DNA from 3 places in the Streptomyces sp. NPDC001270 genome. Region 1 is predicted to be linked to each of the others. Evidence: predicted binding sites of a transcription regulator. Region 1 holds the regulator's gene; each other region holds the start of a gene.

Region 1 (10,082 bases):
ACGTCACGCCGAGCCGCCGAACCGTGTGGCCAGCGCGTCCCGCTGCGCGCGTACGAACTCGGCGTCCACCACCGCTCCGTGACCGGGCACGTACAGCGCGTCCGCGCCGCCCAGGGCGAGCAGCCGGTCCAGGGCCGCGGGCCAGCGGGACGGTACGGCGTCCGGGCCCGCCTGCGGCTCGCCGGACTCCTCCACCAGATCGCCGCAGAAGACCACCGCCGGCTCGCCCGGGACCAGTACCGCCAGGTCATGGGCCGTGTGGCCGGGGCCCACGAACGCCAGTACCGCCCGCCGGCCGCCGCCCAGGTCCAGCGGCCACTCGTCCCGGACCAGGTGGCGGGGGCGCACCAGGGCGGCCGCTGCCTCGGCGGCGAGCCCCGCGTCCAGGCCGTTGTCGACCGCGTCCCGGCGCAGTCCGTCCCGCTCGTGGGAGAACACCGCGTCCACACCGGCGGCCGCGTACACCTCCGCGTCCGGGAACGCCGCGGCGCCGAAGACATGATCGAAGTGGGGGTGGGTGAGCGCGAGATGCGTCACACGGTGACCGGCGAGTTCCCCGGCCCGTGCCCGCAGCCGCGCGCCCTCCGCCAGGCCGGACCCGGCGTCCACCATGAGCGCCGTGCCCTCTCCGAGGACCAGTCCGGCGGTGCAGTCCCACCCCGGCAGCCGGCACCGGCCCACCCCCGCGGCCACCCGTTCCCAGCCCGCCTCTTCCCAAGTCGCCCTCATACGGCGACGCTAGCGTCCGGGAGGCTCCGGGTACGAACGGACGTGACCAGCCTTGCCCGGGGCGTACCCCACGGCCGTACACTGGCCCCGGGGACGCTGGCACTCCCCTGCACAGAGTGCCAGGCGAAAGACCCGAAAGGCCGCGGGGACGACTTTCTGGAGGTGGGCGCGAGATGCTGAGTGAACGCAGACTCCAGGTGCTGCGCGCCATCGTCCAGGACTACGTCGGCACCGAGGAGCCGGTGGGTTCGAAGGCCCTCACGGAGCGGCACAACCTCGGTGTCTCCCCGGCCACGGTCCGCAACGACATGGCGGTGCTGGAGGACGAGGGGTTCATCGCCCAGCCGCACACCAGCGCCGGGCGGATCCCCACGGACAAGGGTTACCGGCTGTTCGTGGACAAGCTCGCGGGCGTCAAGCCGATGACCGGGCCCGAGCGGCGCGCCATCCAGAACTTCCTGGACGGCGCCGTCGACCTCGACGACGTGGTGGCCCGGACCGTGCGGCTGCTCGCGCAGCTGACCCGGCAGGTCGCGGTCGTGCAGTACCCGTCCCTGACCCGTTCGACCGTGCGGCACGTGGAACTGCTCGCGCTCGCCCCCGCGCGCGTGATGCTCGTGCTGATCACGGACACCGGCCGGGTCGAGCAGCGGATGATCGACTGCCCGGCGCCGTTCGGCGAGACGTCCCTGGCGGACCTGCGCGCGCGGCTCAACAGCCGGGTCGCGGGCCGTCGTTTCTCGGATGTGCCGAACCTGGTCGAGGACCTGCCGGACGCCTTCGAGGCCGAGGACCGCGGTACGGTCTCGACGGTGCTCTCCACCCTCCTGGAGACGCTCGTCGAGGAGAACGAGGAGCGGCTGATGATCGGCGGCACCGCCAATCTGACCCGCTTCGGACATGACTTCCCCCTCACCATCCGGCCCGTCCTGGAGGCGCTGGAGGAGCAGGTCGTGCTCCTCAAGCTGCTGGGCGAGGCGAAGGATCCGGGCATGACCGTGCGCATCGGCCACGAGATCGCCCACGAGGGACTCAACTCCACGTCCGTGGTGTCGGTCGGCTACGGTTCGGGCGGCGAGGCAGTAGCCAAGCTCGGCGTGGTCGGACCGACCCGCATGGACTACCCGGGAACGATGGGAGCGGTACGCGCAGTGGCACGGTACGTCGGACAGATCCTGGCGGAGTCGTAGTGGCCACGGACTACTACGCCGTTCTCGGCGTGCGCCGCGACGCGTCGCAGGAAGAGATCAAGAAAGCCTTCCGACGGCTCGCACGCGAGCTGCACCCGGATGTCAACCCCGATCCGAAGACGCAGGAGCGGTTCAAGGAGATCAACGCCGCTTACGAGGTGCTGTCGGACCCGCAGAAGAAGCAGGTCTACGACCTCGGCGGGGATCCCCTCTCGCAGTCCGGCGGGGCCGGCGCGGGCGGCTTCGGGGCCGGCGGCTTCGGCAACTTCTCCGACATCATGGACGCGTTCTTCGGCACGGCGTCGCAGCGCGGGCCGCGCTCGCGCACCCGCCGCGGCCAGGACGCGATGATCCGGATCGAGGTCGAGCTGGACGAGGCGGCCTTCGGCACGACGAAGGACATCCAGGTCGACACGGCCGTCGTCTGCAAGACCTGCAACGGCGAGGGCGCGGCGCCGGGCACCACCGCCCAGACGTGTGACATGTGCCGCGGGCGCGGCGAGGTGTCGCAGGTGACCCGGTCCTTCCTGGGCCAGGTCATGACCTCGCGCCCGTGCCCGCAGTGCCAGGGCTTCGGCACGGTCGTGCCGACCCCGTGCCCGGAGTGCGCGGGCGACGGCCGGGTGCGCTCGCGCCGGACCCTGACCGTGAAGATCCCGGCCGGCGTCGACAACGGCACCCGCATCCAGCTCGCGGGCGAGGGCGAGGTCGGCCCCGGCGGCGGCCCCGCCGGCGATCTGTACGTCGAGATCCACGAGCTGCCGCACTCCACCTTCCAGCGGCGCGGCGACGACCTGCACTGCACGGTGACCATCCCCATGACGGCCGGGGCCCTCGGCACCAAGGTGCCGCTGGAGACCCTGGACGGCCTGGAGGACGTCGACATCCGTCCCGGCACCCAGTCCGGTCAGTCGATCCCCCTGCACAACCGCGGTGTGACGCATCTGCGGGGCGGCGGCCGGGGCGATCTCATCGTGCACGTCGAGGTGCAGACCCCGACCAAGCTCGACCCCGAGCAGGAGCGGGTGCTGCGCGAGCTGGCCAAGCTGCGCGGCGAGGAGCGTCCGACGGGCCAGTTCCAGCCCGGTCAGCAGGGCCTGTTCTCGCGGCTGAAGGACGCGTTCAACGGCCGCTGACACGGGCCGGGCGACGGTGCGAGCCGCGCGGGCCGGGTGAGCTGAACGACCGTTCCCGGGCTGCCCGGCTCCCCTGCCGGGGGCCTGGGCGGCGGCCCCTGGGCGGGAGCCGCCACCCCGGGCGGCCAGGGGGTGTTCTCCCGGTCGGAGGACGCGTTCGCCGGCCGCCGGCACGAGCCGCCGGGGGCCGGTGACCGTCCGTTGCCGATGGCCTATGCCAAGCCAAGGCCGGATTCGGACTTGTTCGGAGGACGTGACAACATGCCGTCATGTCCTCCGCACTGACCGATCTCTGCCCACATCCGATCGTGCAGGCCCCCATGGCGGGCGGTGTCTCCGTCCCGCAGCTCGCCGCCGCCGTGTCCGAGGCCGGTGGGCTGGGGTTCCTCGCCGCCGGGTACAAGACCGCCGACGGCATGTACCAGGAGATCAAGCAGATGCGGGGGCTGACGGGCCGCCCCTTCGGGGTGAACCTCTTCATGCCCCAGCCCGAATTCCCCGGCGCGAACGCCGGCGGCACCACGGCGACGGGCGCCGGGCATGCGTCCGCCGCGGTGGAGATCTACGCACAGCAACTGGCCGGCGAGGCCGCCTGGTACGAGATCGAACTCGGCGACCCGGACAGCGGCCGGGACGACGGCTACGAGGCCAAGCTCGCCGTGCTGCTCGACGACCCGGTACCGGTGGTGTCGTTCCACTTCGGCGTCCCGGCCCGGGACGTCATCGACTCGCTGCACCGGGTCGGCACCTTCGCCCTGGTCACCGCGACCACCGCGGAGGAGGCCCAGGCCGTGCGGCAGGCCGGCGCCGACGCGGTGATCGCCCAGGGCGTGGAGGCCGGCGGCCACCAGGGCACCCACCGCGACATCCCGGAGAACGACCGCTCAGGGCTCGGACTGCTCTCCCTGGTCGCCCAGGTCCGCGACGCCGTGGACATCCCGGTCGTCGCGGCCGGCGGGATCATGCGCGGCACGCAGATCGCCGCGGTCCTCGCCGCGGGTGCGGACGCCGCCCAACTCGGCACCGCGTTCCTCGCCACCCCCGAGTCCGGCGCGCCGGCCCTGCACAAGCAGGCCCTGACCAGCCCCCTGTTCACCCGTACGGAGCTGACCCGGGCCTTCTCCGGGCGGCCCGCCCGCGGCCTGGTCAACCGGTTCCTGCGCGAGCACGGCCCGTACGCCCCCGCCGCCTACCCCGAGGTCCACCACCTGACCTCGCCGCTGCGCAAGGCCGCCGCCAAGGCCGGTGATCCGCAGGGCATGGCGCTGTGGGCCGGGCAGGGGCACCGGATGGCCCGCGACCTGCCCGCCGGGGAACTGGTCGAGGTCCTGGCGGCCGAACTCGCCGCCGCCCGGACAGCGTTGTCAACCGGAGGCGACCTGCGATGACGGCCCCGGTCTTCGTCGTCGAGCACTTCCGCTCGGACGGCCACCGGTACGTCCTGGACGGGCCCGAAGGCCGCCACGCGGTCTCCGTGAAGCGGCTGCGCCCCGGCGAGGAGGTCGTCCTCACCGACGGCGCCGGGCGGTACGCCGTGTGCGAGGTGATCGACACCGAGGGCAAGGACCGGCTGATCGTCCGCATGACCTCGGTCTCCGAGGAAGCGGAGGCCGCCCCCCGGATCACTGTCGTCCAGGCGCTGCCCAAGGGGGACCGGGGCGAGGTGGCCGTGGAGACCATGACCGAGGTCGGCGTCGACGCCGTCGTCCCCTGGCAGGCCGCCCGCTGCATCACCCAGTGGAAGGGCGACCGGGGCCTGAAGGCGCTCGCCAAGTGGCGGGCCACCGCCCGGGAGGCGGGCAAGCAGTCCCGCCGGGTGCGCTTCTGCGAGGTCGCGGAACCGGCGACGACCAAGCAGGTGGCCGCGCTGCTCGCCGCGGCCGACTTCGCCGCTGTGCTGCACGAGAGCGGCCGGGAACGGCTGGCCACCGCCGAACTCCCCGCCGAGGGCGACATCGTGCTGGTCGTCGGACCCGAGGGCGGCGTCTCCCCGGAGGAACTGGCGGTCTTCGCGCAGGCGGGCGCCGAACCGTACGTCCTCGGGAACACGGTGCTGCGCACCTCGACCGCCGGGACCGCCGCCGCGGCCCTGCTGCTGGGCCGCACCGGCCGCTGGTCCTGACCCCGGCCCCGGCCGTTCCGGAGCGGTCTCACACGTACAGGTGACTGGCCGTCAACGGCCTACCGCGGCGCCGCAGTCGATGGCACTCTGCCCTGCATGGGGGCATTCAGGCTGATTCGGTGTGGGTTGCGCGGTCCGCGGGTGGGGGCCGTGGCGGGGCTCGCGGCGCTGGCCGTGGGCGGCGCGGTGGCCTGTCGGCCCGGCGGCCTGAACAGCGCGACGGCCGCCTACACCACCGACTGGACCGCGACGGCCCGGCTCGAACGGGAACATGTCGACGTGAGCTGGCTGACCTGCACCGGCGGCGACGCCACACCGGGCCGCGGCACGGCGGCCGGCGCATCTGCCACCGCGCGGACGCCCTCCGCCACCGAGACCACCGTCGTCTCCGTCGACTGCCAGGGGCGGACGAAGGACGGCCGGATGATCACCGTCATCGGCCGGGTCACCAGGGCCGTCGGCGGCGCGTGCGTGCGCGGCGACCTCGTCGCCGCGGTGGACGGCAAGGAGCGGTTCCACGTCAGCGGCCTGGGCGACTGCGACGCCACCCCCGGCCCCGCGTACACCCCGCCCGTCACGTACCGTCCCCCGTCCGTCACCTATCGCCCCCCGGGCGGGCCGCAGCCCGCGCCCACGGTCACCGTGACCGTCACCCGTACCGTGTGGTGCGAGACCGACCCGAGATGCCGGCCTGTCGCGGGCAAGTGATCCGAACCACGTCCATCGGCGGCGCTTGCTGCATAGGGTGACCGGGTGACTGAGTCCATATCGGCGGACGTGGCGAGCGCGGCGGGTTCGGCCGACGTCCCCCCAGGGTCTTCGTATCTGCGCTTTCCCCATCTGCGGGGCGAGTTGGTCGCCTTCACCGCCGAGGACGACGTCTGGCTCGCCCCGCTCGACGGCGGCCGGGCCTGGCGGGTCAGTGCCGACAACGTGCCGGTGACCCACCCGCGCATCTCGCCCGGCGGCACCGCCGTCGCCTGGACCTCCACCCGCGACGGCGCCCCCGAGGTGCATGTCGCCCCCACCACCGGCGGACCGGCGCGGCGGCTGACGCACTGGGGAAGCGCGCGCACCCAGGTGCGGGGCTGGACGCCCGACGGGCGGGTCCTGGCGCTCAGCACCCAGGGCCAGCCGAGCCTGCGCCGCAGCTGGGCCCGCGCCGTGCCGCTGGACGGCGGCCCCGCCGACACCCTGCCGTACGGGCCCGTCGGCGACGTCGCGTTCGGACCGGCCACCGTCCTGCTGTCCGCGCCGATGGGCCGCGAGGCCGCCTGGTGGAAGCGCTACCGGGGCGGTACGGCGGGCAAGCTGTGGATCGACCGGGACGGCGACCGGGCGGGCGGCGGGGAGTTCGTCCGGCTGCACGAGGAACTGGACGGGAACATCGAGTACCCGCTGTGGGTGGGGGACCGGATCGCCTTCCTCTCCGACCACGAGGGCACCGGCGCGCTGTACTCCTCCCTCGCCGACGGCTCCGAGCTGCGCCGGCACACCCCCCTCGACGGTTTCTACGCCCGCCACGCCGCCTCCGACGGCACCCGGGTCGTCTACTCCAGCGCCGGCGAACTGTGGCTCCTCGACGACCTCGCGGGCGCCGAACCGCGGCGGCTCGACATCCGGCCGGGCGGGCCCGGCCTGGACCTCCAGCCGTACCCGGTGAACGCCGCCCGCTGGCTCGGAGCCGCGTCCCCCGACCACACCGGGCGCGGCAGCACGGTCTGCGTGCGCGGCGGCGTGCACTGGGTCACCCACCGCTCCGGCCCCGCCCGCGCCCTCGCCGCGGAGTCCGGCGTGCGCGCCCGGCTGCCGCGCAGCTTTCGCGCGGACGGCGAGGAGTGGGCGGTGTGGGTGACCGACGCCGAGGGCGAGGACGCCCTGGAGTTCGCGCCCGCGACCGGCATCACGCCCGGGGCCGTCCCCCGCAGGCTCGCCGCGGGACAACTGGGCCGGGTCCTGGAACTGGCCATGGCACCCGACGGCAGCCGGGCCGCCGTCGCCGTGCACGACGGGCGGCTGCTGCTCGTCGAGCGGGAGACCGGCGAGATCCGCGAGGTCGACCGCAGCGCCGACGGCGACGTGTCCGGGCTGGTCTTCTCGCCCGACTCGGCCTGGCTCGCCTGGTCCCACCCCGGCCCGCACCCCCTGTCCCAGCTGCGGCTCGCCCACACCACCGATCTGTCGGTGACCGAGGCGACCCCGCTGCGCTTCCGGGACTACGCGCCCGCCTTCACCCTCGACGGCAAACACCTCGCCTTCCTGTCCAACCGGTCCTTCGACCCGGTCTACGACGAGCACGTCTTCGACCTGGCCTTCGTGGTCGGCGACCGCCCGCACCTGATCACCCTGGCCGCGACCACGCCCTCCCCGTTCGGGCCGCAGCGGCACGGCCGGCCGTTCGAGACCCCGGACCGGGACGAGACCCCCGACAGCGAGGGCGCCCCGGCCACCCGTATCGACCTGGAGGGACTGGCCGACCGGATCGTCCCCTTCCCGGTCGAGGCCGCCCGCTACTCCAACCTGCGCGCCGCCAAGGACGGCGTGCTGTGGCTGCGCCACCCGGTGCGCGGTGTCCTCGGCGCCACCCGGGCCACACCCGACGACCCGGACCCGAAGACCGAACTGGAGCGCTACGACCTCGTCCAGCAGCGCATCGAGCACCTGGCCGCCGACGCCGACCACTTCGAGGTCAGCGGCGACGGCAAACGGGTCCTGCTGTGGACCGACGACCGGCTCAGGGTCGTACCCAGCGACCGGCGGGCCGGCCACGACGACGACGGCGACACCAGCGTCACCGTCGATCTCGGCCGGGTGCGGCAGACGGTGCGCCCGGCGGCCGAGTGGCGGCAGATGTACGACGAGGCAGGCCGCATCATGCGCGACCAGTTCTGGCGGCCCGACCTGGGCGGCGTCGACTGGGCCGGCGTCCTCGACCGCTACCGCCCGGTCCTCGCCCGGGTCGCCACCCACGACGACCTGGTCGACCTGCTGTGGGAGGTGCAGGGCGAACTCGGCACCTCGCACGCCTACGTCACGCCGCGCGGCGGCTACGGCTCCGGCGCCCGCCAGGGCCTGCTCGGCGCGGACGTCTCCCGGCACCCGGACGGCAGTTGGCGCGTCGACCGGATCCTGCCCGCGGAGACCTCGGACCCGCGGGCCCGCTCCCCGCTGGCCGCGCCCGGCGCCGCGGTGCGCGCCGGGGACGCGATCGTCGCGGTCGGCGGTCTGTCCGTCGACCCGGTGACCGGTCCCGGCCCGCTGCTCGTCGGCACGGCCGGGCAGCCGGTCGAGCTGACCGTCTCCCCGGCCGGCGGCGGCGACCTGCGGCACACGGTCGTCGTACCGCTCGGCGACGAGGAACCGCTGCGCTACCACGCCTGGGTCGCCGACCGGCGGGCCTACGTCCACGAGCGCTCCGGCGGCCGGCTCGGCTACCTGCACGTGCCGGACATGCAGGCGCCCGGCTGGGCGCAGATCCACCGCGACCTGCGGATCGAGGTGGCCCGCGAGGGCCTGGTGGTGGACGTCCGGGAGAACCGCGGCGGGCACACCTCGCAGCTCGTCGTGGAGAAGCTGGCCCGGCGGATCGTCGGCTGGGACATGCCGCGCGGTCTGCGGCCCATCAGCTACCCGATGGACGCGCCCCGCGGGCCCGTCGTGGCCGTCGCCAACGAGTTCTCCGGCTCCGACGGGGACATCGTCAACGCGGCGATCAAGGCGCTCGGCATAGGCCCGGTGGTCGGCACCCGCACCTGGGGCGGTGTCGTCGGCATCGACAGCCGCTACCGCCTGGTCGACGGCACCCTGATCACCCAGCCCAAGTACGCGTTCTGGCTGGAGGGTTACGCGTGGGGCGTGGAGAACCACGGGGTGGACCCGGACGTGGAGGTGGTACAGCGCCCGCAGGACTGGGCGGCCGGCCGGGACCCCCAGCTGGACGAGGCGGTGGCGCTGGCCCTGGCCGCCCTGGAGACCACCCCCGCCAAGACACCGCCACAGCTGCCGTGAGGCCCGGCCCCCGCCCGGTCGGCGGGGGCGGCTGCGGCGCCCGGCGGAGCGCGGGAGGCCGCGCGGCCGGCCCGACGGCGCCGCGGCCGGCCGGCGCGGCTCGGGCGCCGTTCCCGGCGGCCGGGCGTCGACCGCCCTCGCTACCATGCACCCGTACCAGATCATCCGGCGTGAGGAGGCACACGCATGGCAGGGGAACAAGCGGACGGAACACCGCGGGACGACTGCCTGTTCTGCAAGATCGTCGCGGGCCAGATCCCGGCGACGATCATCCGTGAGACCGAGACCACGCTCGCCTTCCGGGACATCAACCCCCAGGCGCCCACGCACGTCCTGGTGATCCCCAAGGCGCACTACCGCGACGCGGCCGAACTGGCCTCCGCCGCTCCGTCGCTCGCCGCGGACGTGCTGCGCGAGAGCAAGGCCGTCGCCGACGAGGACAAGCTGGAGAGCTACCGCACCGTCTTCAACACCGGCAGCGGCGCCGGCCAGACGGTCTGGCACGCCCACGCGCACGTCCTCGGTGGCCGCGGCATGCAGTGGCCCCCCGGATAGACCGCCGTGTCCGTCCGTGAACTGGTGGTGCTCGGCACCGCCAGTCAGGTCCCCACCCGGCACCGCAACCACAACGGCTACCTGCTGCGGTGGGACGGGGAGGGGATCCTCTTCGACCCCGGCGAGGGCACCCAGCGCCAGATGCTGCGGGCCGGGGTCGCCGCCCACGACCTGAACCGGATCTGCGTCACCCACTTCCACGGGGATCACGCGCTGGGCCTGGCCGGGGTGATCCAGCGGATCAACCTGGACCGGGTGCCGCACGAGGTCACCGCCCACTACCCGCGCTCCGGGCAGCGCTTCTTCGACCGGCTGCGGTACGCCACCGCCTACCGGGAGACC
Region 2 (10,082 bases), on a different contig from region 1:
CCCAGGGCCGCCGCGGTGAGCCCGGCCACGATCGAGGAGCTGGTCCGTGCCACGTACGCCCACCTCTGTTTCGTGTCATATGTCGTACTTCTGCTGTGGTTCGACCAGACCGTAGCAGTCAGTGACCGCCTGACCGGGCGGGCGTGCACGGGGCCCGCGGAGCCGTAGGCTGTTTGCGTGCTCTTGCTCGCTCTGGATACCGCCACCCCAGCCGTCACCGTCGCCCTGCACGACGGCGACGCCGTCATCGCCTCCTCCAGCCAGGTGGACGCGCGCCGCCACGGCGAGCTGCTGCTGCCGGCCGTCGACCGGGTGCTCGCCGAGGCCGGGCTCCGGCTGGACGCCGTCACCGGGATCGTCGTCGGTACCGGCCCCGGCCCCTACACCGGGCTGCGCGTGGGCCTGATGACCGCCGACACCTTCGGCCTCGCGCTGGGCGTCCCCGTACACGGTGTGTGCACCCTCGACGGCCTCGCCTACGCGGCCGACATCGAGAAGGGCCCCTTCGTCGTGGCCACCGACGCCCGGCGCAAGGAGGTCTACTGGGCGACGTACGCCGATTCACGCACGCGGGTGACGGAGCCGGCCGTGGACCGGCCCGCGGACATCGCCGAGCGGGTGGCCGGACTGCCCGCCGTCGGCGCGGGCGCGCTGCTGTACCCCGACACCTTCCCGCAGGCCCACGAGCCCGAGCACGTCTCCGCCGCGGCCCTCGCCGCGCTGGCCGCCGAGCGGCTGGCCGCCGGCCTGCCGCTGCCCGAACCCCGGCCGCTCTACCTGCGCCGCCCCGACGCCCAGGTGCCCAAGAACTACAAGGTGGTCACCCCCAAGTGACCGAGTCCGTGAAGCCCGCGCTGCGCGAGATGCGCTGGTGGGACATCGACGCCGTGCTCGGCATGGAGAAGGACCTCTTCCCCGAGGACGCCTGGTCGCGCGGCATGTTCTGGTCCGAACTGGCCCACGCCCGCGGCCCGGAGGCCACCCGGCGGTACGTGGTGGCCGTCGAGGGCGACCAGGTCGTCGGCTACGCGGGCCTGGCCGCCCAGGGCGACCTCGCCGACGTCCAGACCGTCGCCGTCGCCCGCGACCACTGGGGCGGCGGTCTCGGCGGCATGCTGCTGGCCGAACTGCTGCGGGCCGCGACCGCCTTCGAGTGCGCCGAGGTCCTGCTGGAGTGCCGCGTCGACAACGTCCGCGCGCAGCAGCTGTACGAGCGCTTCGGCTTCGAAGCGATCGGCTTCAGACGCGGCTACTACCAGCCCGGCAACGTCGACGCCCTGGTGATGCGCCTGGCCGACCCGTCCGCGTCCACCCCGCCCACCCCCGTACGAGGAACCGAGAACAATGGCTGACGAACCGCTGGTCCTGGGGATCGAGACCTCCTGCGACGAGACCGGCGTAGGCATCGTCCGCGGCACCACGCTGCTCGCGGACGCCGTCGCGTCCAGCGTCGACGAACACGCCCGCTTCGGCGGGGTGGTGCCGGAGGTGGCGTCCAGAGCGCACCTGGAGGCGATGGTCCCGACGATCCGGCGCGCCCTGAAGGACGCCGGAGTGAGCGCGCGGGACCTGGACGGCATCGCGGTCACCGCGGGTCCGGGCCTGGCGGGCGCGCTGCTGGTCGGCGTCTCGGCGGCGAAGGCGTACGCGTACGCGCTCGGCAAGCCCCTGTACGGCGTGAACCACCTCGCCTCCCACATCTGCGTGGACCAGCTGGAGCACGGTGCGCTGCCCGAGCCGACGATGGCCCTCCTGGTCAGCGGCGGCCACTCGTCCCTGCTGCTGTCGACGGACATCACCGCGGACGTCCGTCCCATGGGCGCGACGATCGACGACGCGGCGGGCGAGGCGTTCGACAAGATCGCCCGGGTACTGGACCTCGGCTTCCCGGGCGGCCCGGTCATCGACCGGTACGCGCGCGAGGGCGACCCGGAGGCAATCGCGTTCCCGCGCGGTCTGACGGGCCCGCGCGACGCCGCCTACGACTTCTCCTTCTCCGGGCTGAAGACGTCGGTGGCCCGCTGGATCGAGGCCCGGCGGGCGGCCGGCGAGGACGTCCCGGTGCGGGACGTCGCCGCGTCCTTCCAGGAGGCCGTGGCGGACGTGCTGACCCGCAAGGCCGTACGGGCCTGCAAGGACGAGGGCGTCGACCACCTCATGATCGGCGGCGGGGTCGCCGCCAACTCCCGGCTGCGCGCCCTGGCCCAGGAGCGGTGCGAGGCGGCGGGCATCCGGCTGCGGGTGCCGCGGCCAAAGCTGTGCACCGACAACGGCGCGATGGTGGCCGCGCTGGGTGCCGAGATGGTCGCGCGGGGCCGGGCCGCGTCGGACTGGGACCTGTCGGCGGACTCCTCGCTGCCGGTCACGGACCCGCACGTGCCGGGCCGGACCCACGCCGGGGCGCACTCCCACTCCCACGACCACGTGCACGAGGTCAGCAAGGAGAACCTGTACTCGTGACGGTCGCGCTGATGTGGGAGGCGCGGGCGGTGCCGGGCCGTGGTGACGACCTCCTGGCCTGGGCCCGCGCCCAGCGGCTGCCCCGGCGGCCGGTGCGCCGCGAGACCTTCCGGGCGCCGCAGGACCGGGTCCTGGTGATCACCTGGTGGGACGGGTCCTACGACGACGAACTGCCCGAACTGCCCGAGCCGGCCGGTGACGTGGTGTCGCGGCCGGTCCACCGCTGGAGATTCGAGTCGGCCGGCGCCGATCCGGTCTGAACCCCCTCGCCGGAGCGCCGTTCCCGGGTGTGGGCGTAGGCCATGAGCCCGAACAGCACCGCGAGCAGGACGGCCGAGGATCCCGCCGTGCCGAGGTCAAGGCCGCCCTTGGCGACCGGCTTGGTGAGGAAGTCGCCGAACGTGGCGCCGAGCGGGCGGGTCAGCACGAAGGCGGCCCAGAACAGCAGCACGTTCGGCACCGCAGGAGCCTTCATCAGCGCGGCGAGGACGGCCAGCACGCCGGTGACCAGCATGGCCCCGCCCAGATAGCCGAGGCCGGAGCTGTCCGAGAGGAAGTCCCCCATCGACGTGCCCAGGGTGTTGGAGACCAGGATCGCCGCCCAGAACAGCGCCTCCGCGCGGAAGGTGACGATGTCCCGGATGCGGAAGGTCGTCCCGCTCAGTTTCCAGGCGAGGAAGATCGCCAGCAGGATCGAGACGAGGATCGCGGCGCCCGCCGGGTAGCCGAGCCCGAGGCCCTGCGGGCCCCAGCCCAGCGCGGTGGCGCCGCCCGAGAGGTACGTGGCGCTGGCGTCCCGGTTCATGAAGTCGGACATCGTGGTGCCGGCCATGCTGGTCGACAGGATCACGGTCCAGTAGAAGAACGGGTGGTAGCGGGACGCGCGCAGTTGGACCACCAGGGTCGCCACGAAGACCAGGAACAGGGCGATGGTGGTGAGGAAGTAGCCGAGTCCGAGGGTCTGGGCGAACAGGTCGCCCGCCGTCTCGCCCAGGGTCGTCGCGGCGATCTTCATGATCCAGAAGGCCAGGGTGACTTCGGGCAGTTTGCTCGTCGCCGACATCGACGTCGTCACGGGTGCTCCTGCGGGGTGGGGGGTGCGGAACTCCCGTCAGACCCTGCCGGGGCGAGCCTGAAAACGTCCTGAACGGTTCGCTCCCCTGCCGCCGGCGCGGTCGCGCGGTGCGGCCGTCGGGCCGCCCGCCGTGCGAGCCGCACAACGGGCCGGCGTGGGACGGCGGTTGAGTGAGGGCCGACCGCAACACCCCGTGGGGCGGGGGCCGGTACCGGAATGGTGAGATTTTCCGAAGAGACGGGTCTCACATCCCATCCTCTAACAGTCCCCTAATAATTCGGACTTATGTTCTCCTCGTGACCGGACACCACGAGAACGGCGACAGCGAGAACGGCGACGAGGACAGACGTACGGGCGGGCGGTCGAGGTCGAGAGCGCTCAGGGCCGCCGGCCTCGCCCTCGCCGGTGCCCTGGCGCTGGGCGCCGCGGCGGGCGGCTGGGTCTACTGGCACCTCAACGACAACATCAAGAGCGTCGACATCAACAGCGCGCTCGGGGACGACCGGCCGCCGAAGGCGGTCGCCACCCCCTCGCCCACCGCTTCGGCCGGCGCCGCACCGGCCGCGTCGCCACTGCCCACCGGCGCCATGAACATCCTCGTCCTGGGCTCGGACTCGCGCAGCGGCAAGGAGAACCAGGAACTCGGCGGCGGCGACAGCGCCGGGGCCCGCTCCGACACCGCGATGGTCGTGCACGTCGACCCGGGCCGGACCGGGGCCACCGTCGTCAGCATCCCGCGCGACACCCTGGTCACCCGGCCCTCCTGCCCGCTGCCGTCCGGCGGTGCCACGGCGGTGCAGTACGGCGCGATGTTCAACAGCGCCTACTCCGTGGGCGGGCCGGTGTGCGCGGTGAAGACCGTCGAGTCGATCACCGGCGTCCGCATGGACCACTACATCGAGATCGACTTCTCCGGCTTCGCCAAGCTGGTCGACGCCCTCGGCGGCGTCGAGGTCACCACCGGCCAGGACATTGACGACGACCTGAGTCATCTGCACCTGGCGAAGGGCACCCACCACCTCGACGGCACCCAGGCCCTGGCCCTCGCCCGCACCCGGCACGGCATAGGCGACGGCAGCGACCTCGGCCGGATAGGTCTCCAGCAGACGCTGGTGAAGGCGCTGCTGGAGCAGATGGCCCACACCAGCCTGCTCAGCGATCCCGCCCGGCTCTACCGGGTCGCCGACGCGGTCACCGCCGGTCTCACCACGGACACCGGACTCGACTCCCTGAGCGAGCTGATGAGCCTCGGCGAGAGCCTGCGGGGACTGACGGCGGACCGGGTGACGACGGTGATGATGCCCGTGGTGACGGCGCCGACCGACCGCAACCGGGTGGTCGCCCGCGAACCGGCGGCGAGCGACCTGTGGAAGTCCCTGCGCTGACCCGGCCGTTCCGGCCCCGCCGATCCGCCCGCCGTCCGGCCGGACCCGCTCAGGACGGACCGTCGGCAGGGGCGGGGGCCGGCGCCCCGATCAGCATGGTCGGCGCGCCCGCGACCCGGGTCAGGAAGACGGTCGCCGCGTTCGGCCCCCGCGGCCTGACCTTCCTGCGCAGTTCCTCCGGCTCCACCGCCGACCCCCGCTTCTTCACGGTCAGCGTCCCGACCCCGCGCTCCCGCAGCAGCGCCTTCAGCTTCTTGACGTTGAAGGGGAGTTGGTCGGTGATCCGGTACGCGGTGGCGTACGGCGTCGCCCGCAGTTCGTCCGCCGTCACATAGGCGATCGTCGGGTCGATCAGCCCGCCGCCCACCTCCGCGGCGGCCTCCGCCACCAGGTGCGCCCGGATGACGGCGCCGTCGGGCTCGTACAAGTACCGCCCCACGGACCGCACTTCCGGATTCGGCAGCCCGCGGCCGGGCAGGGTGCGCGGACCCGGCAGCAGCGTGGCCCGGACGCTGCCCGGCGCGCCCGTGCCGAACCACAGCACCGCCTCCTTCACGTCCCCGCCGTCCGAGATCCACTCGGCCTCGGCCCCGTCCGGGACCACCTCGTGCGGGATCCCCGGCGCGACCTTGAGCGCGGCGGCGGGTGCCGCCGAGGCCGCCCGCAGCGCCCACGACAACGGCGGCGAGTACCCCTCGGGATCGAAGATCCGCCCGCCGCCGGGCCGCCCGCCCGGCCCGCCGCCCCGCCGTGCCGGGTCGACGAACACGGCGTCCCAGCCGGACGTGTCGACCTCGGTGACATCCGCCTCGCGCACCTCGATCAGCCCGTCCAGGCCCAGCGCCGCCGCGTTCGCCCGGGCGACCTCGGCGGTCAGCGGATCGCGGTCCACCGCGAGCACCCGGATCCCGGTCCGGGCGAGCGCGATCGCGTCGCCGCCGATGCCGCAGCACAGGTCGGCGACGGAGCGGACGCCCAGGGCGCGCAGCCGCCCCGCCCGGTACGTCGCCACGCTGGTCCGGGTCGACTGCTCCACCCCGCCCGGCGTGAAGAACATCCGCTCGGCGTCCGGCGCCCCGAACTTCGCCGCCGCCCGCTGCCGCAGCCTGGCCTGGCCGAGCGCCGCCGACACCAGCCCGGGGGAGTGCTCGCGGCGCAGCCGGGTGGCCACGGCCAACTCGTCGGCCGGTGCGGTGCCGCGCACCTCGTCGAGGACGGCGCGGCCCTCGGAGGTGAGCAGCGCGCGGAAGGGGAGCAGGTCGTTCACCGGGGCGTCGTTCACCGGGTCATTGTGGGCCAGTCGGTGGATGCTGCGCCTCCGGCGGCGGTGTCGGACCGGATCGGCGCCCGGTGCCTGCAAAGATCCGGCACCATGCGACTAGTAGTACAAAATGACAAAAATGGGGTACGTCGCGGAAAGGTGACCGTCCGGGGCGGCCTCGCGCTGCTCGTCGTCGCCGCCGTCGTCTCCGGCTGCACGGCACCGGCAGGCGAGGGCGCCGGCGCCGGGGCCGCCGGCCGGCAGCCGCACCAGGCGCCTCCCGCCCCGCGCCTGGACGACTACGACGTCCGGCGCGCCACCGACCACGCCACCCTGGCCGCCGCTGCCCGGCGCTGGGGCCTGGACGCGGTCCCGCTCGTGCCCCCGCGGCCCCCGGCGGACAAGCCGGAGATCACCGCGCGCGAGGGCTTCGAGGTCGACGACCAGGAGAAGTGGAACCTGCCCCCGGTCTTCACCACGGTCCCTACCAAGCAGAAGGTCGTCTTCCTCACCATCGACGACGGCGCCGAGAAGGACCCGGCGTTCCTGCGCATGATGAGCGACCTGAAGATCCCGTACACCGCGTTCCTCAGCGACTACCTGGCCAAGGACGACTACGGCTACTTCAGGAAGATGCAGTCGCAGGGGATCACCCTCAACAACCACACCCTCCACCACCCCTACCTGCCCGCCCTGTCCCTCCAGGAGCAGCAGGAGGAGATCTGCGGCATGCAGGACATCATGGAGCGGCAGTTCGGCAAGCGCCCGACCGTCTTCCGCCCGCCCTACGGCGACTACAACCGGGACACCCTGCTCGCCGCCAAGTCCTGCGGGATCAAGTACGCGCCGATCTGGGACGAGGAGGTCTTCGTCGACCACTGGGAGTACCGCGAGTGGGACCGCGGCCTGCACCCCGGTGACATCGTGCTCACCCACTTCAGGGGCCGCTCCGACTGGGACGGCAGCATGACCGACATGGTCCGGCGGTTCCTGAACAAGGTCACCCGCGAGGGGTACGCGGTGGCACGCCTGGAGGACTACCTGTGAGGCGCCGGGGGCGGCCCGCGGCGGCGGCCCGGTACCGGACGCCGACCGCCGTCGTGGCGGCCTGCGCCCTGCTCCTGGCCGGCTGCGCCCAGTCCGTCGACCCCATCGAACGACTCGGCAAGAAGGCCGCCCAGAGCGTACGGTCGCACCGCCCGGACCCCGGGCAGGCCTACCGCCACTGGGGCCTGAGCGCCCCGCTCGCCCCCGCGCCCACGCCCGCCGCACGCCCCCGGACGGCCGGCCCGGCCGGCGGCTCCCCGCCGCCGGTCGTCGACCACGTCTCGACCTCCGACAAGGTCGTCTTCCTCACCTACGACGACGGCGCCGAGCGGGACCCCCGCTTCGTCGACATGGTCCGTGAACTGCGCCTGCCGGTCAGTTTCTTCCTCACCGACAGCGTCGTCGGCCCCGGGTACGGCCACTTCGCCCGGCTGCGGTCGGTGGGCGCCGGCATCGAGAACCACACCCTCGACCACCCGGCCATGCGCGGACTGCCGTACGCCGGGCAGCGCGCCGAGATCTGCGGCCAGCAGAACAAGCTCAAGTCCCGGTTCGGCATCCGGCCCCGCCTCTTCCGCCCGCCCTACGGCAGCTACGACACGACGACCCTGCGCGCCGCCGCCGACTGCGGGGTGGCGGCGGTGGTCCTGTGGCGGGCCGCGATGAACGGCGACACCCTGGACTACACCCGGGGCGAGCGGCGCCTGCGACCCGGCGACATCATCCAGGTCGGGCCCGACGAGTCCACCGGGCCGGCGCTGCGGGAGCGCACGACGCGGCTGCTGCGGCGGATCCAGTCCGAGGGGCTGACGGTCGGCCGTCTGGGGGACTACCTGTGATCCGGCCGTGCGCCGGAGGGGCCACCTCCGCAGGACGCGCCGCCGCCAATTGGCACTCCGCTTGACCGAGTGCTAATCGCAGTCATAGTCTCGGCTCTGGCACTCCCCACCGGAGAGTGCCAACAACGCGACGGGCAGGTCCGGCACCCGCGACGACGGATCCACCTGGTCGCCACCTCAGACAGTCAACCCCGTGAGATCTCCGAAGGGGGAGGTCGGATCGTGACGACCGCCAGCACCAAGGTTGCCATCAAGCCGCTCGAGGACCGCATCGTGGTCCAGCCGCTGGACGCCGAGCAGACCACGGCCTCGGGCCTGGTCATCCCGGACACCGCCAAGGAGAAGCCCCAGGAGGGCGTCGTCCTGGCCGTCGGTCCGGGCCGTTTCGAGGACGGAAACCGCCTTCCGCTCGACGTCAGCGTCGGCGACGTCGTGCTCTACAGCAAGTACGGCGGCACCGAGGTGAAGTACAACAACGAGGAGTACCTCGTGCTCTCGGCTCGCGACGTGCTCGCGATCATCGAGAAGTAATTCACCCCGAGCAGTCCTGCTGTGAGCTGCGCCCCTGGCCCCCGCGATCGATAAGAAGCCGGGCGCCTTGGGGCGCAGCGTTTTTTTCTCCCAGATTTCCGAGAGGGCTCCCGCTGCCATGGCGAAGATCCTGAAGTTCGACGAGGACGCCCGTCGCGCCCTTGAGCGCGGCGTCAACAAGCTTGCCGACACGGTGAAGGTGACGATCGGTCCCAAGGGCCGCAACGTCGTCATCGACAAGAAGTTCGGCGCCCCCACCATCACCAACGACGGTGTCACCATCGCCCGCGAGGTCGAGGTCGAGGACCCGTACGAGAACCTCGGCGCCCAGCTGGTGAAGGAGGTGGCGACCAAGACCAACGACATCGCTGGTGACGGCACCACCACCGCCACCGTGCTGGCCCAGGCCCTGGTGCGCGAGGGCCTGCGGAACGTCGCCGCCGGTGCCTCCCCGGCCGCCCTGAAGAAGGGCATCGACGCCGCGGTCAAGGCCGTCTCCGACGACCTGCACAGCTCGTCCCGGCCGATCGACGAGAAGTCCGACATCGCCGCCGTCGCCGCGCTGTCCGCCCAGGACCAGCAGGTCGGCGAGCTGATCGCCGAGGCCATGGACAAGGTCGGCAAGGACGGTGTCATCACCGTCGAGGAGTCCAACACGTTCGGCCTCGAACTGGACTTCACCGAGGGCATGGCCTTCGACAAGGGCTACCTGTCGCCGTACTTCGTCACGGACCAGGAGCGCATGGAGGCCGTCCTGGAGGACCCGTACATCCTCATCAACCAGGGCAAGGTCGCCGCCATCTCGGACCTCCTGCCGCTGCTGGAGAAGGTCATCCAGGCGGGCTCCTCCAAGCCGCTGCTGATCATCGCCGAGGACGTCGAGGGCGAGGCCCTGTCGACCCTGGTCGTCAACAAGATCCGCGGCACCTTCAACGCCGTCGCGGTGAAGGCCCCCGGCTTCGGCGACCGCCGCAAGGCGATGCTGGAGGACATGGCGATCCTCACCGGCGCCACCGTCATCTCCGAGGAGGTCGGCCTCAAGCTCGACCAGGTCGGCCTGGACGTGCTCGGCACCGCCCGCCGCATCACCGTCACCAAGGACGACACCACGATCGTCGACGGCGCCGGCAACAAGTCGGACGTCCAGGGCCGGATCGCGCAGATCAAGGCCGAGATCGAGAACACCGACTCCGACTGGGACCGCGAGAAGCTCCAGGAGCGCCTCGCGAAGCTGGCCGGCGGCGTGTGCGTGATCAAGGTCGGCGCCGCCACCGAAGTGGAGCTGAAGGAGAAGAAGCACCGTCTGGAGGACGCCATCTCCGCGACCCGCGCCGCGGTCGAGGAGGGCATCGTCTCCGGTGGTGGCTCCGCGCTCGTCCACTCCGCGAAGGTCCTGGAGGGCAACCTCGGCAAGTCCGGCGACGAGGCCACCGGTGTCGCGGTCGTCCGCAACGCCGTCGTCGAGCCGCTGCGCTGGATCGCGG
Region 3 (10,082 bases), on a different contig from region 1:
CATGTCGTCGGTGACGGTGGAGGCGACCAGCGTGGTGCTGCCGTGCAGCCGGTGGGTGCGCACGGCCGTCAGGATCTCGTCGGCGGTGCCCGAGAACGCGGCGCCCCCGCCGCCGTGGTTGTGGAGGTCGACGAAGCCGGGCACCACCCAGTGGCCCCGTACGTCGATCACTTCGGCGTCCGCGGGGGAGGCAGCCGCGATCCGGGTACCCTCGACGGCCACGCGGCCGTCGGTCACGATCCCGGTGGGCAGCACCACCCGGGCACCGGCAAGAACGGTACTGGGGGCCATCAGGCGGTTACCTCCGTGGGGTCAGCGGTTTCGAGGAGATCCCGGGCGAGGAGTCCCGCGCCGAGGCAGCCGGCGGTGTCGCCGAGTGCGGCGGGGACGAGCGACGGGACTTTCTGGAAGGTGACGCGGCGCCGGACGGCGTCCCGCAGCGGCGAGAACAACGTTTCCCCGGCTTCGGCGAGCCCGCCACCGATGATCAGCGTGCCCGGGTCCAGCAGGGTGAGCGCGGTGACCAGCCCGTCGGCCAGCGCGCCCACCGCCTCCTGCCAGATCCGTACGGCGTCCGGATGGCCGGACACGACGGCCTTCGCGCAGTCGGCGGCGTCCGCGCCGGGCCCGCCGCCGGCCGCCGCCCAGGCGTCGCTCACGGCCGCCGCGGAGGCGTACCGCTCCAGGCAGCCGCGCTGCCCGCAGGGACACGGGGCGCCGCCGGGCCGTACGACGATGTGGCCGATCTCGCCGGCGAAGCCGTGCGCGCCCGCCTCCACCCGGCCGTCGATGCCGATGGCGCCCGCGATGCCGGTGCCCAGCGGCACGAACAGGAAGCGGTCCGCGCCCCGGCCGGCGCCGATCCGGCCCTCGGCGAGGCCGCCGGTGCGCACGTCGTGGCCGAGCGCGACCGGGACGCCGAGCCGGGCCGCGAGCAGGTCGCGCAGCGGTACGTCGCGCCAGCCCAGGTTGGCCGAGTAGACGGCGACGCCGTCCGTCTCGTCGACGATGCCCGGGACCGCGATGCCCGCCGCGACCGCGGGCTCCCCGAACCGCCCGACGCCCTGCGCGCGCAGTTCCTCGGCGAAGTCGAGGATGCCCGCGACCACCGCTTCGGGCCCGCGGTCCCGGCCGGTCGCGCGGCGGTCCTGGTGCAGCAGTTCGCCGCCGTCCCCGACCAGGGCGGCCTTCATCCCGGTGCCGCCCACGTCGAGGGCGATGACATGTCTCACGGGGAACAGTGTGGACCGCGGACCCATAAGAGGTCTAGTCCACTTACGCGGTCCAGACCTTTCGATGTCCACCGGTGCGGGCCCTGGGACCGGGCCGGTGTCGGTGCCCGGCGCTACCGTTCCCCCATGGAACCGGACGACCGCCACGAACTGGGCCGACGCGAAGCGGCCATCCTCGCGTTGGAACGCCGGGGCTTTCCGGGACCCGGCGCCAAGGAGCGGGCGATACGCGAGGAACTGGGCCTGGCCCCGGTCCGCTACTACCAGCTCCTGAACGCCCTGCTGGACGACGCCCGCGCCCTCGCCCACGACCCGGTCACGGTCAACCGGCTGCGCCGGGTCCGCGAGACGCGCCGCACCCAGCGCTGAGGCCCGCCCCGCGCGCTCCCGCGGACACGGGCGCGTCCGGACCGCCCCCGTGCGCGCGTCGCATCCGGACCGCCCCCGCCGGGCATGCGTGCGCACCGCCTTCCCGGGATAGGTACGCCGTATGGGCAACCGAACGGATTCGACGGACTCGACGGACTCGACCGACCCCCGGGACGCGCTCCCCACGCCCGTGACCCGGGCGGGGCGGGACGGGCTCGCGGCTCTGCTCGCCCGGCCGCGCACCGCGGTGATCGGGCTCGACTTCGACGGGACGCTCGCGCCGATCGTCGCCGACCCCGAGCAGGCCCGCGCCCACCCGGACGCCGTGCCCGCGCTCGCCGGCCTCGCCCCGAAGGTGGCCGCCGTCGCGGTGGTCACCGGACGCCCCGCCGGAGTGGCGGTCCGGCACGGCGGCTTCGCGGGCGTACCAGGGCTGGAACACCTCGTCGTGCTCGGCCACTACGGCGCCGAACGCTGGGACGCGGTCAGCGGCACCGTCAGCGCCCCCGCCCCGCACCCCGGCGTCGCCGCCGTCCGCGCCGAACTGCCCGGCTTCCTCGACCGGATCGGCGCCTGGCGGGGCACCTGGATCGAGGAGAAGGGGCGGGCCGTCGCCGTGCACACCCGGCGCGCCGAGGACCCGCAGGCCGCGTTCGAGGCCCTGCGCGGCCCGCTCGCCGAACTTGCCGCCCGGCACGGCCTGATCGTCGAACCCGGCCGTCTGGTCCTCGAACTCCGCCCGCCCGGCATGGACAAGGGCGTCGCCCTGCTGGAGTACGTCCGCGAGATCGGCGCCCGGTCCGTGCTGTACGGCGGCGACGACCTCGGCGACCTGCCGGCCTTCGCGGCCGTCGACAAACTCCGCTCGGACGGCGTACCCGGCCTGCTGGTGTGCAGCGGCAGCACCGAGGTGACGGAACTCGCCGAACGCGCCGACCTGGTGGTGGACGGCCCGGCGGGCGTCGTACAACTCCTGAGAACCCTGTCCACACACCTACCCTGACCGCCCGCCCGTTCCAAGGGGCGCGGGGAACTGCGCGACCAGCCACGTCTTGGCCGCAGCCGGGGTACGGGGACGCCCGCGGCCGTGGGTGGGGTGTGGGTTCGGGCCCCACTGGGCCGGTGGCAGCGCCCCTTTTGAGGGGCGCGGGGAACTGCGCGACCAGCCACGTCTTGGCCGCAGCCGGAGTACGGGGACGCCCGCGGCCGTGGGTGGGGTGTGGGTTCGGGCCCCACTGGGCCGGTGGCAGCGCCCCTTTTGAGGGGCGCGGGGAACTGCGCGACCAGCCACCTCCCGGCCGCAGCCGGAGAACGACGACACCCCCGCCTCAGCCGGCGCAGCACACCGCCCCAGCCGGCGCAGCACCCCGCTCAGCCGGCCCGCAGGCCCTCCAGCTGGTCCAGGAACCACCGGCCGGGCGGCAACGCCACCGCCGCGGCAGCCAACCGCTTCGTCCGTTCCGCCCGCTCGTCCGCCGGCAGGCTGAGCGCCCGGTGCAGGGCGTCCGCCGTGTCCCCGATGTCGTACGGGTTGACGGCGAGCGCGTCCTCGCCCAGCTCCTCGTACGCCCCGGCCTCCCGGGAGAGCACCAGCGCGCAGCCCTTGTCGGAGACGACCGGCACCTCCTTCGCGACCAGGTTCATGCCGTCCCGGATGGGGTTGACCAGGGCCACGTCGGCGAGCCGGTAGGCGGCCAGCGAGCGGGCGAAGTCGTCCTTGACGTGCAGCACGACCGGGGTCCAGCCCGGCGTGCCGTAGCGGGAGTTGATCTCCTCGGCGAGCCGTCGCACCTCGGCCGTGTAGTCCCGGTAGACGGCGAGGTCCTGCCGGGAGGGGTAGGCGAAGGCGACGTGCACGACCCGCTCGCGCCAGTCGGGGTGGTCGTCGAGGAGCTGCCGGTACGCCAGCAGCCCGCGCACGATGTTCTTCGACAGCTCGGTGCGGTCCACCCGCACGATCGTCCGGCGTCCCGCGCCGATCTCCGCGCGCAGGGCGGCCATCCGCTCCTCGACGTCCGCCTCGTGCGAACGGGCGCGGAGGAATTCGGGGTCGGCGCCTAGGCCGTGCACGTCGACGACGGTCCTGCGGGCGGACACCTGGGCGCCGGCCGGATGCTCAAGACCCCGCGGCCCCGCCTCCGCCTCCGCCCCGGCCCCGGACGCCCCGAACCGCCGCACACCGGGGTCCGCCGCCTGCGCGCACTCCATGAACGCCCGCGCCCAGCGCCAGGTCAGGAAGCCGAGCCGGTCCGCGCCCAGCATCCCCCGCACCAGCTGTGACCTGATGTCGTCCGGCAGCATCCGGAAGTACTCCGCGGGCGCCCACGGCGTGTGTGAGAAGTGCCCGATCCTGAGGTCCGGCCGCTTCTCGCGCAGCATGCCCGGCACCAGGCACAGGTGGTAGTCCTGCACCAGCACCGCGGCGCCCTCGGCCGCCTCCTCGGCCAGCGCCTCGGCGAACATCCGGTTGTAGGTCTCGTACGACGCCCACTGACGGCGGAACTCCGCGTCGAAGACGGGCTCCAGCGGTGTCTGGTACAGCATGTGGTGGACGAACCAGAGGACCGAGTTCGCGATGCCGTTGTACGCGTCCGCGTGCACGTCGGCCGGGACCGCGAGCATCCGCACGCCGTCCTCGCCCACACCGCGCCGCACCGCCTCCCGGTCGCCGTCGGACAGCGCCGAGCACACCCACAGCGCGCCCGCCTCGGGCCCGATCGCCGACAGCCCGGAGACCAGCCCGCCGCCGCCCCGCCTGGCGGCCAGCGAGCCGTCCTCCCGGACGCCGTACGAGACCGGGCCGCGGTTGGACGCGACCAGCACCTGGGCAGCACCCTGCGTGGAAGCCATACGCCTCAACCTAGCCCGGCCCGGAAACGCTCAAACGTACGGTTGCGGCCAGTCAGCGATCGTATACGGTGAGTTTTTCCCGCTCACGCGACCTGGCGCCGCGCGTACTCGGCGATCTCCACCATGGGCGGCCGTTCCTCGGTGTCCACCGCGTGGGTGTGCGGCTCGAAACCGTCCTCGCCCCGCTCGAACTGGGTGAGGCGGGGCCGTACCAGGTGTCCGCGGGCCAGCCGCAGCTGCGCGGTGCGGTAGATCGCCGCGGCCATCCGGCCGAGCGCCTGCCCGTCCTGGTGCCGGTGCTTGCGCACGCCCACGTCGACCTGGGCGAGCGCGTCCAGGCCCACCAGGTGCAGGGCGTCGACCAGCATGCCCAGCTCGACGCCGTACCCGACCGGGAACGGCAGCTGTTCCAGCAGCGAGCGGCGGGCCGCGTACTCGCCGCCGAGCGGCTGCACGAAACCGGCCAGCTGCGGCCAGTGCATGTTGAGCAGCGGGCGGGCCATCAGCTCGGTGACCCGGCCGCCCTGCCCGGCCGCGCCGGCCAGCGGGCGGTCGTACATGGCCTTGACCAGGTCGACGTCCGGCTCGGTGAGCAGCGGGCCGACGATCCCGGTGACGAAGTCGGAGGAGAAGTTCCGCAGGTCGGCGTCGACGAAGCAGACGATGTCCCCGCTGGTGACCAGCAGCGAGCGCCACAGCACCTCGCCCTTGCCGGGGACGGCGGGCAGCCGGGGCAGGATGTCGTCGCGGTGCACCACCCGGGCGCCCGCCGCGGCGGCCACCTCGGAGGTGCGGTCGGTGGACCCCGAGTCGACGACGACGATCTCGTCGACCAGCGGCACCTCCCGCAGCATGAGGTCGTGCCGGACGGCGGCGACGATGGCGCCGACCGTCGCCTCCTCGTCGAGCGCGGGCAGGACCACGGAGACCGACAGGCCGGTGCGCTGTTTCGCGGCGAGTATCTTGTGCAGCGGTCGATCGGTCACGGACCAGGAGCGGGTGGCCAGCCAGCGTTCCACTTCTTCCAGCACGGTCGGCGGCTCCTCACTGTCGTGATCACACCGGGTGCGTGTGTGACCCATCTCGCGGTTCGGACGACTATCTCAACTGTCCTGGCCTTCGGTTACAGTCTTGAACAACGCGGATGACCATCGCATGTCGGGGGTCATCGGTGTACACAACCGCATACAGCTCATCCAGAGGGGCAGAGGGATACGGCCCGATGAAGCCCCGGCAACCCTCCAGTCGGTACTCGTACTGATCGCAGCGCAATCCGATCGTTCTCGCGAGGCTCCCGGCTTGGGAAGGTGCCAATTCCGTCTCACGGCGAGATGCGTCGTGGGGAAGATGAGGAGAAAGGGCCTCGCCTCACATGGCTGTGCAGACCGTTGCAAGCACCACGAACCCGACCGTCGACCTCGGCCCCGCCGCTGCCCTGAGCTGCCGCGAGTGCGGTCACCGGGTACCGCTCGGCCCGGTGTTCGCCTGCGAGGAGTGTTTCGGCCCGCTGGAGATCGCGTACGACTACTCGGCCTACGACACCGAGGAGCTGCGCCGCACGATCGAGGCGGGACCCGCGAACATCTGGCGCTACGCGCCGCTGCTGCCCGTCCCCGCGGACGTGGCCGGGAAGCCCAATCTGAACCCCGGCTGGACCAAGCTGGTCCAGGCCGACAACCTGGCCCGCGAGCTGGGCGTCACCGGCGGCCTGTACGTCAAGGACGACTCCGGCAACCCGACGCACTCCTTCAAGGACCGGGTGGTCGCCCAGGCGCTGGAGGCGGCGCGCGCCTTCGGCTTCACCACCCTCTCCTGCTCCTCGACCGGCAACCTGGCCGGAGCCGTCGGCGCCGCCGCCGCCCGCGCGGGCCTGCGTTCCTGCGTGTTCATCCCGCACGACCTGGAGCAGGGCAAGGTCGTCATGGCCGCGGTCTACGGCGGTGACCTCGTCGGCATCGAGGGCACCTACGACGACGTGAACCGTTTCTGCTCCGAGCTGATCGGCGACCCGGCCGGCGAGGGCTGGGGCTTCGTCAACGTCAACCTGCGGCCGTACTACGCGGAGGGCTCCAAGACCCTGGCGTACGAGATCTGCGAGCAGCTCGGCTGGCGGCTGCCCGACCAGATCGTCGTCCCGATCGCCTCCGGCTCCCAGCTCACCAAGATCGACAAGGGGCTGAAGGAGCTGATCGCGCTGGGCCTCGTCGAGGACCGGCCCTACAAGATCTTCGGCGCGCAGGCCGAGGGCTGCTCGCCGGTGTCGGCCGCGTTCAAGGCCGGACACGAGGTGGTCCGGCCGCAGAAGCCGAACACCATCGCCAAGTCCCTGGCGATCGGCAACCCGGCCGACGGCCCCTACGTCCTCGACATCGCCCGCCGCACCGGCGGCGCCGTGGAGGACGTCACGGACGAGCAGATCGTCGACGCGATCAAGCTGCTGGCGCAGACCGAGGGCATCTTCGCGGAGACGGCCGGCGGGGTGACCGTGGGCGTGACGAAGAAGCTGATCGAGAACGGTGTCCTCGACCCCGCGCTCACCACGGTCGTCCTCAACACCGGCGACGGCCTCAAGACCCTCGACGCGGTGGCCGGCACCGGCCTGACCGCCACCATCCGTCCGAACCTGGACTCCTTCCGAGCGGCCGGCCTCGTATGACCGGCGGTTCCGCATGACTGGCGGTTCCGCATGACCGGCGGTTCCGCATGACTGGCGGCGTGCCGCCGGCCGGTCCTGACCGAGCCCGTGTCCGAGACGCCGTCCGAGGCCGCATCCGAGGTCGTATGCGTGCCGCGGGCCGGCGGAGCCCGTCACTCCCCTTCCCCGCCGTACCACCTGTGCACCCGACCGGAGGTCACACCGCATGAGCGTCACCGTTCGTATCCCCACCATCCTGCGCACCTATACCGGCGGTCAGGCCGAGGTGAGCGCCGAGGGTGCCACCCTCGGTGAGGTGATCGCCGACCTGGAGAAGAACCACACGGGCATCGCCGCCCGGGTCCTGGACGACCAGGGCCAGTTGCGCCGCTTCGTCAACGTGTACGTGAACGACGACGACGTCCGCTTCGAGCAGGGCCTTCAGACCGTCACCCCGGAGGGCGCGGGCGTCTCCATCATCCCGGCCGTGGCCGGCGGCTGACCCCTCGTTACCTTCGGTTACGCCTGTCACCGACTGTTCATCGAATTGCCCCCTCCGTGAGAGAAGCGGAGGGGGCAATTCAGTGGGGTTGAGCGCGGTAGAGTTGGGGAACGCGAGCCCCACGCCCGGGGCGCGGTCCCTGGAATCATTCCGCGCGCCCCGCAAGAAGTCGCCAATCTGTGCGCGTTTTTTGTGGCTTTTACTCCTTTTATGAGGCCCGACTTGCCCTGAATTCTGGTGAATTCTCGGGAGATTCCCGACCGGGTACGTCCAGATTTCTCGTCCGATTGACCTGTTGCAGACGGCAGTTGGACAGATACATTCAGCCGCGGTCGACGCGTTCCGGCGCACGCCCCCAAACCTTGGGGGGTGAGGTCTGACCCGGGTCCGCGAGGTGTGGATCTGTGCAAGGGCCAGTAATAGGGGAGTTAGGCATGGCTCAGGGCACCGTCAAGTGGTTCAACGCGGAGAAGGGGTACGGCTTCATCGCGGTCGACGGTGGTGCGGACGTCTTCGTCCATTACAGCGCCATTCAGATGGACGGCTACCGCACCCTGGAAGAGGGCCAGCGGGTCGAGTTCGAGATCTCGCAGGGTCAGAAGGGCCCGCAGGCCGACATGGTTCGCGTCACCGCCTGAATTTTCTTGTCACGAAGGACCCGCACCTTTACGGGTACGGGTCCTTCGTCATGTCCTTATGTCCTCGCGCCGGAGTCGTCATCCGTTCCGGTCGCCGTCCCGGCACCTGTTCCCGGCACCTGTTCCCCGTTGCGTGCTCCCGTCGCCGTCCGGGGGCGCGCCGACGCGTGTTCGCGCACGGCTGACGCACCCCCGGCACGCCGGAAGCCGACCACTTCCATTCGTGGAGCCACGTCACCCGACCACCACCCCTTGGAGCCCGCTTCGCGGGCGCGCCTTGCTCCCACCCGTCACCCGACCACCACCCCTTGGAGCCCGCTTCGCGGGCGCGCCTTGCACTCGACCCACCCGAGTGCTAATCATTGGCGTTAGCACTCTGAAGGTGAGAGTGACAATGAAGGACCGGGTCGGTGAGGCCCGTAGGCCGGGTGGGGCAAGGAACCACGAGGCCGACGAGCCGTCCGTCGCGGGCGCGGGCGCGGTCCGTTGGAATCACCCCCAGTCCTGGAGGGACCACTTCACATGGCCAAGATCATCGCGTTCGACGAGGAGGCGCGGCGCGGCCTTGAGCGCGGTATGAACCAGCTCGCCGACGCCGTCAAGGTCACCCTCGGCCCCAAGGGCCGCAACGTCGTCCTTGAGAAGAAGTGGGGCGCCCCCACGATCACCAACGATGGTGTCTCCATCGCCAAGGAGATCGAGCTGGAGGACCCGTACGAGAAGATCGGCGCCGAGCTGGTCAAGGAAGTCGCCAAGAAGACGGACGACGTCGCCGGTGACGGTACGACCACCGCGACCGTCCTCGCCCAGGCCCTGGTCAAGGAGGGCCTGCGCAACGTCGCCGCGGGTGCCAACCCGATGGCCCTGAAGCGCGGTATCGAGAAGGCCGTCGAGGCCGTCTCCACCGCCCTGCTGGAGCAGGCGAAGGACGTCGAGACCAAGGAGCAGATCGCCTCCACGGCCTCCATCTCCGCCGCCGACACCCAGATCGGCGAGCTGATCGCCGAGGCCATGGACAAGGTCGGCAAGGAAGGCGTCATCACCGTCGAGGAGTCGCAGACCTTCGGTCTTGAGCTTGAGCTCACCGAGGGCATGCGCTTCGACAAGGGCTACATCTCCGCGTACTTCGCGACCGACATGGAGCGTATGGAGGCGTCCCTGGACGACCCGTACATCCTGATCGCCAACTCCAAGATCAGCTCCGTCAAGGACCTGCTCCCGCTCCTGGAGAAGGTCATGCAGTCGGGCAAGCCGCTGCTGATCATCGCCGAGGACGTCGAGGGCGAGGCCCTGTCGACCCTGGTCGTCAACAAGATCCGCGGCACCTTCAAGTCCGTCGCCGTCAAGGCCCCGGGCTTCGGCGACCGCCGCAAGGCCATGCTCGGCGACATCGCCATCCTCACGGGCGGCGAGGTCATCTCCGAGGAGGTCGGCCTCAAGCTGGAGAACGCGACCCTGGACCTCCTGGGCCGCGCCCGCAAGGTCGTCATCACCAAGGACGAGACCACCATCGTCGACGGTGCCGGCTCCTCCGAGCAGGTCAACGGGCGGGTCAACCAGATCCGCGCCGAGATCGAGAACAGCGACTCCGACTACGACCGCGAGAAGCTCCAGGAGCGCCTGGCCAAGCTCGCGGGCGGCGTGGCCGTCATCAAGGCCGGTGCCGCCACCGAGGTGGAGCTGAAGGAGCGCAAGCACCGCATCGAGGACGCCGTGCGCAACGCCAAGGCGGCCGTCGAGGAGGGCATCGTCGCCGGCGGTGGCGTGGCCCTGCTCCAGACCACCAGCGTCTTCGAGAAGCTGGAGCTGGACGGCGACGAGGCGACCGGCGCGCAGGCCGTCAAGCTCGCCCTGGA

The links. Region 1 encodes HrcA, which represses chaperone genes, less so after heat shock. Its sites were predicted from a motif close to TTNGCACTCNGNNNNNCNGAGTGCNAA; they were not measured.
Region 2: groES (co-chaperone GroES) is a predicted target of HrcA. The motif match lies at 8,117-8,143, and genes of this name have one in related genera.
Region 3: groL (chaperonin GroEL) is a predicted target of HrcA. The motif match lies at 8,559-8,585, and genes of this name have one in related genera.

The regions. Positions count from the first base shown of each region.
Region 1 covers NZ_JBIAXM010000004.1:356,502-366,583, forward strand. The annotation lists gene ACFY2B_RS09755 (MBL fold metallo-hydrolase) at 4-729, opposite strand; gene hrcA (heat-inducible transcriptional repressor HrcA) at 903-1,919, shown strand; gene dnaJ (molecular chaperone DnaJ) at 1,919-3,055, shown strand; gene ACFY2B_RS09770 (nitronate monooxygenase) at 3,325-4,443, shown strand; gene ACFY2B_RS09775 (16S rRNA (uracil(1498)-N(3))-methyltransferase) at 4,440-5,177, shown strand; gene ACFY2B_RS09780 (hypothetical protein) at 5,328-5,885, shown strand; gene ACFY2B_RS09785 (S41 family peptidase) at 6,030-9,185, shown strand; gene ACFY2B_RS09790 (histidine triad nucleotide-binding protein) at 9,372-9,740, shown strand; gene ACFY2B_RS09795 (ribonuclease Z) at 9,747-10,082, shown strand, end outside.
Region 2 covers NZ_JBIAXM010000001.1:301,780-311,861, forward strand. The annotation lists gene ACFY2B_RS01485 (hypothetical protein) at 1-53, opposite strand, end outside; gene tsaB (tRNA (adenosine(37)-N6)-threonylcarbamoyltransferase complex dimerization subunit type 1 TsaB) at 178-834, shown strand; gene rimI (ribosomal protein S18-alanine N-acetyltransferase) at 831-1,352, shown strand; gene tsaD (tRNA (adenosine(37)-N6)-threonylcarbamoyltransferase complex transferase subunit TsaD) at 1,345-2,460, shown strand; gene ACFY2B_RS01505 (hypothetical protein) at 2,457-2,720, shown strand; gene ACFY2B_RS01510 (hypothetical protein) at 2,618-3,535, opposite strand; gene ACFY2B_RS01515 (LCP family protein) at 3,832-4,920, shown strand; gene ACFY2B_RS01520 (methyltransferase domain-containing protein) at 4,970-6,187, opposite strand; gene ACFY2B_RS01525 (polysaccharide deacetylase family protein) at 6,293-7,228, shown strand; gene ACFY2B_RS01530 (polysaccharide deacetylase family protein) at 7,225-8,067, shown strand; gene groES (co-chaperone GroES) at 8,290-8,598, shown strand; gene groL (chaperonin GroEL) at 8,717-10,082, shown strand, end outside.
Region 3 covers NZ_JBIAXM010000006.1:195,096-205,177, reverse strand. The annotation lists gene nagA (N-acetylglucosamine-6-phosphate deacetylase) at 1-291, opposite strand, end outside; gene ACFY2B_RS12760 (ROK family protein) at 291-1,259, opposite strand; gene ACFY2B_RS12755 (DUF3263 domain-containing protein) at 1,359-1,601, shown strand; gene otsB (trehalose-phosphatase) at 1,723-2,604, shown strand; gene ACFY2B_RS12745 (trehalose-6-phosphate synthase) at 2,973-4,451, opposite strand; gene ACFY2B_RS12740 (glucosyl-3-phosphoglycerate synthase) at 4,535-5,482, opposite strand; SAM riboswitch class I at 5,641-5,805, shown strand; gene thrC (threonine synthase) at 5,824-7,107, shown strand; gene ACFY2B_RS12730 (MoaD/ThiS family protein) at 7,313-7,588, shown strand; gene ACFY2B_RS12725 (cold-shock protein) at 8,023-8,226, shown strand; gene groL (chaperonin GroEL) at 8,749-10,082, shown strand, end outside.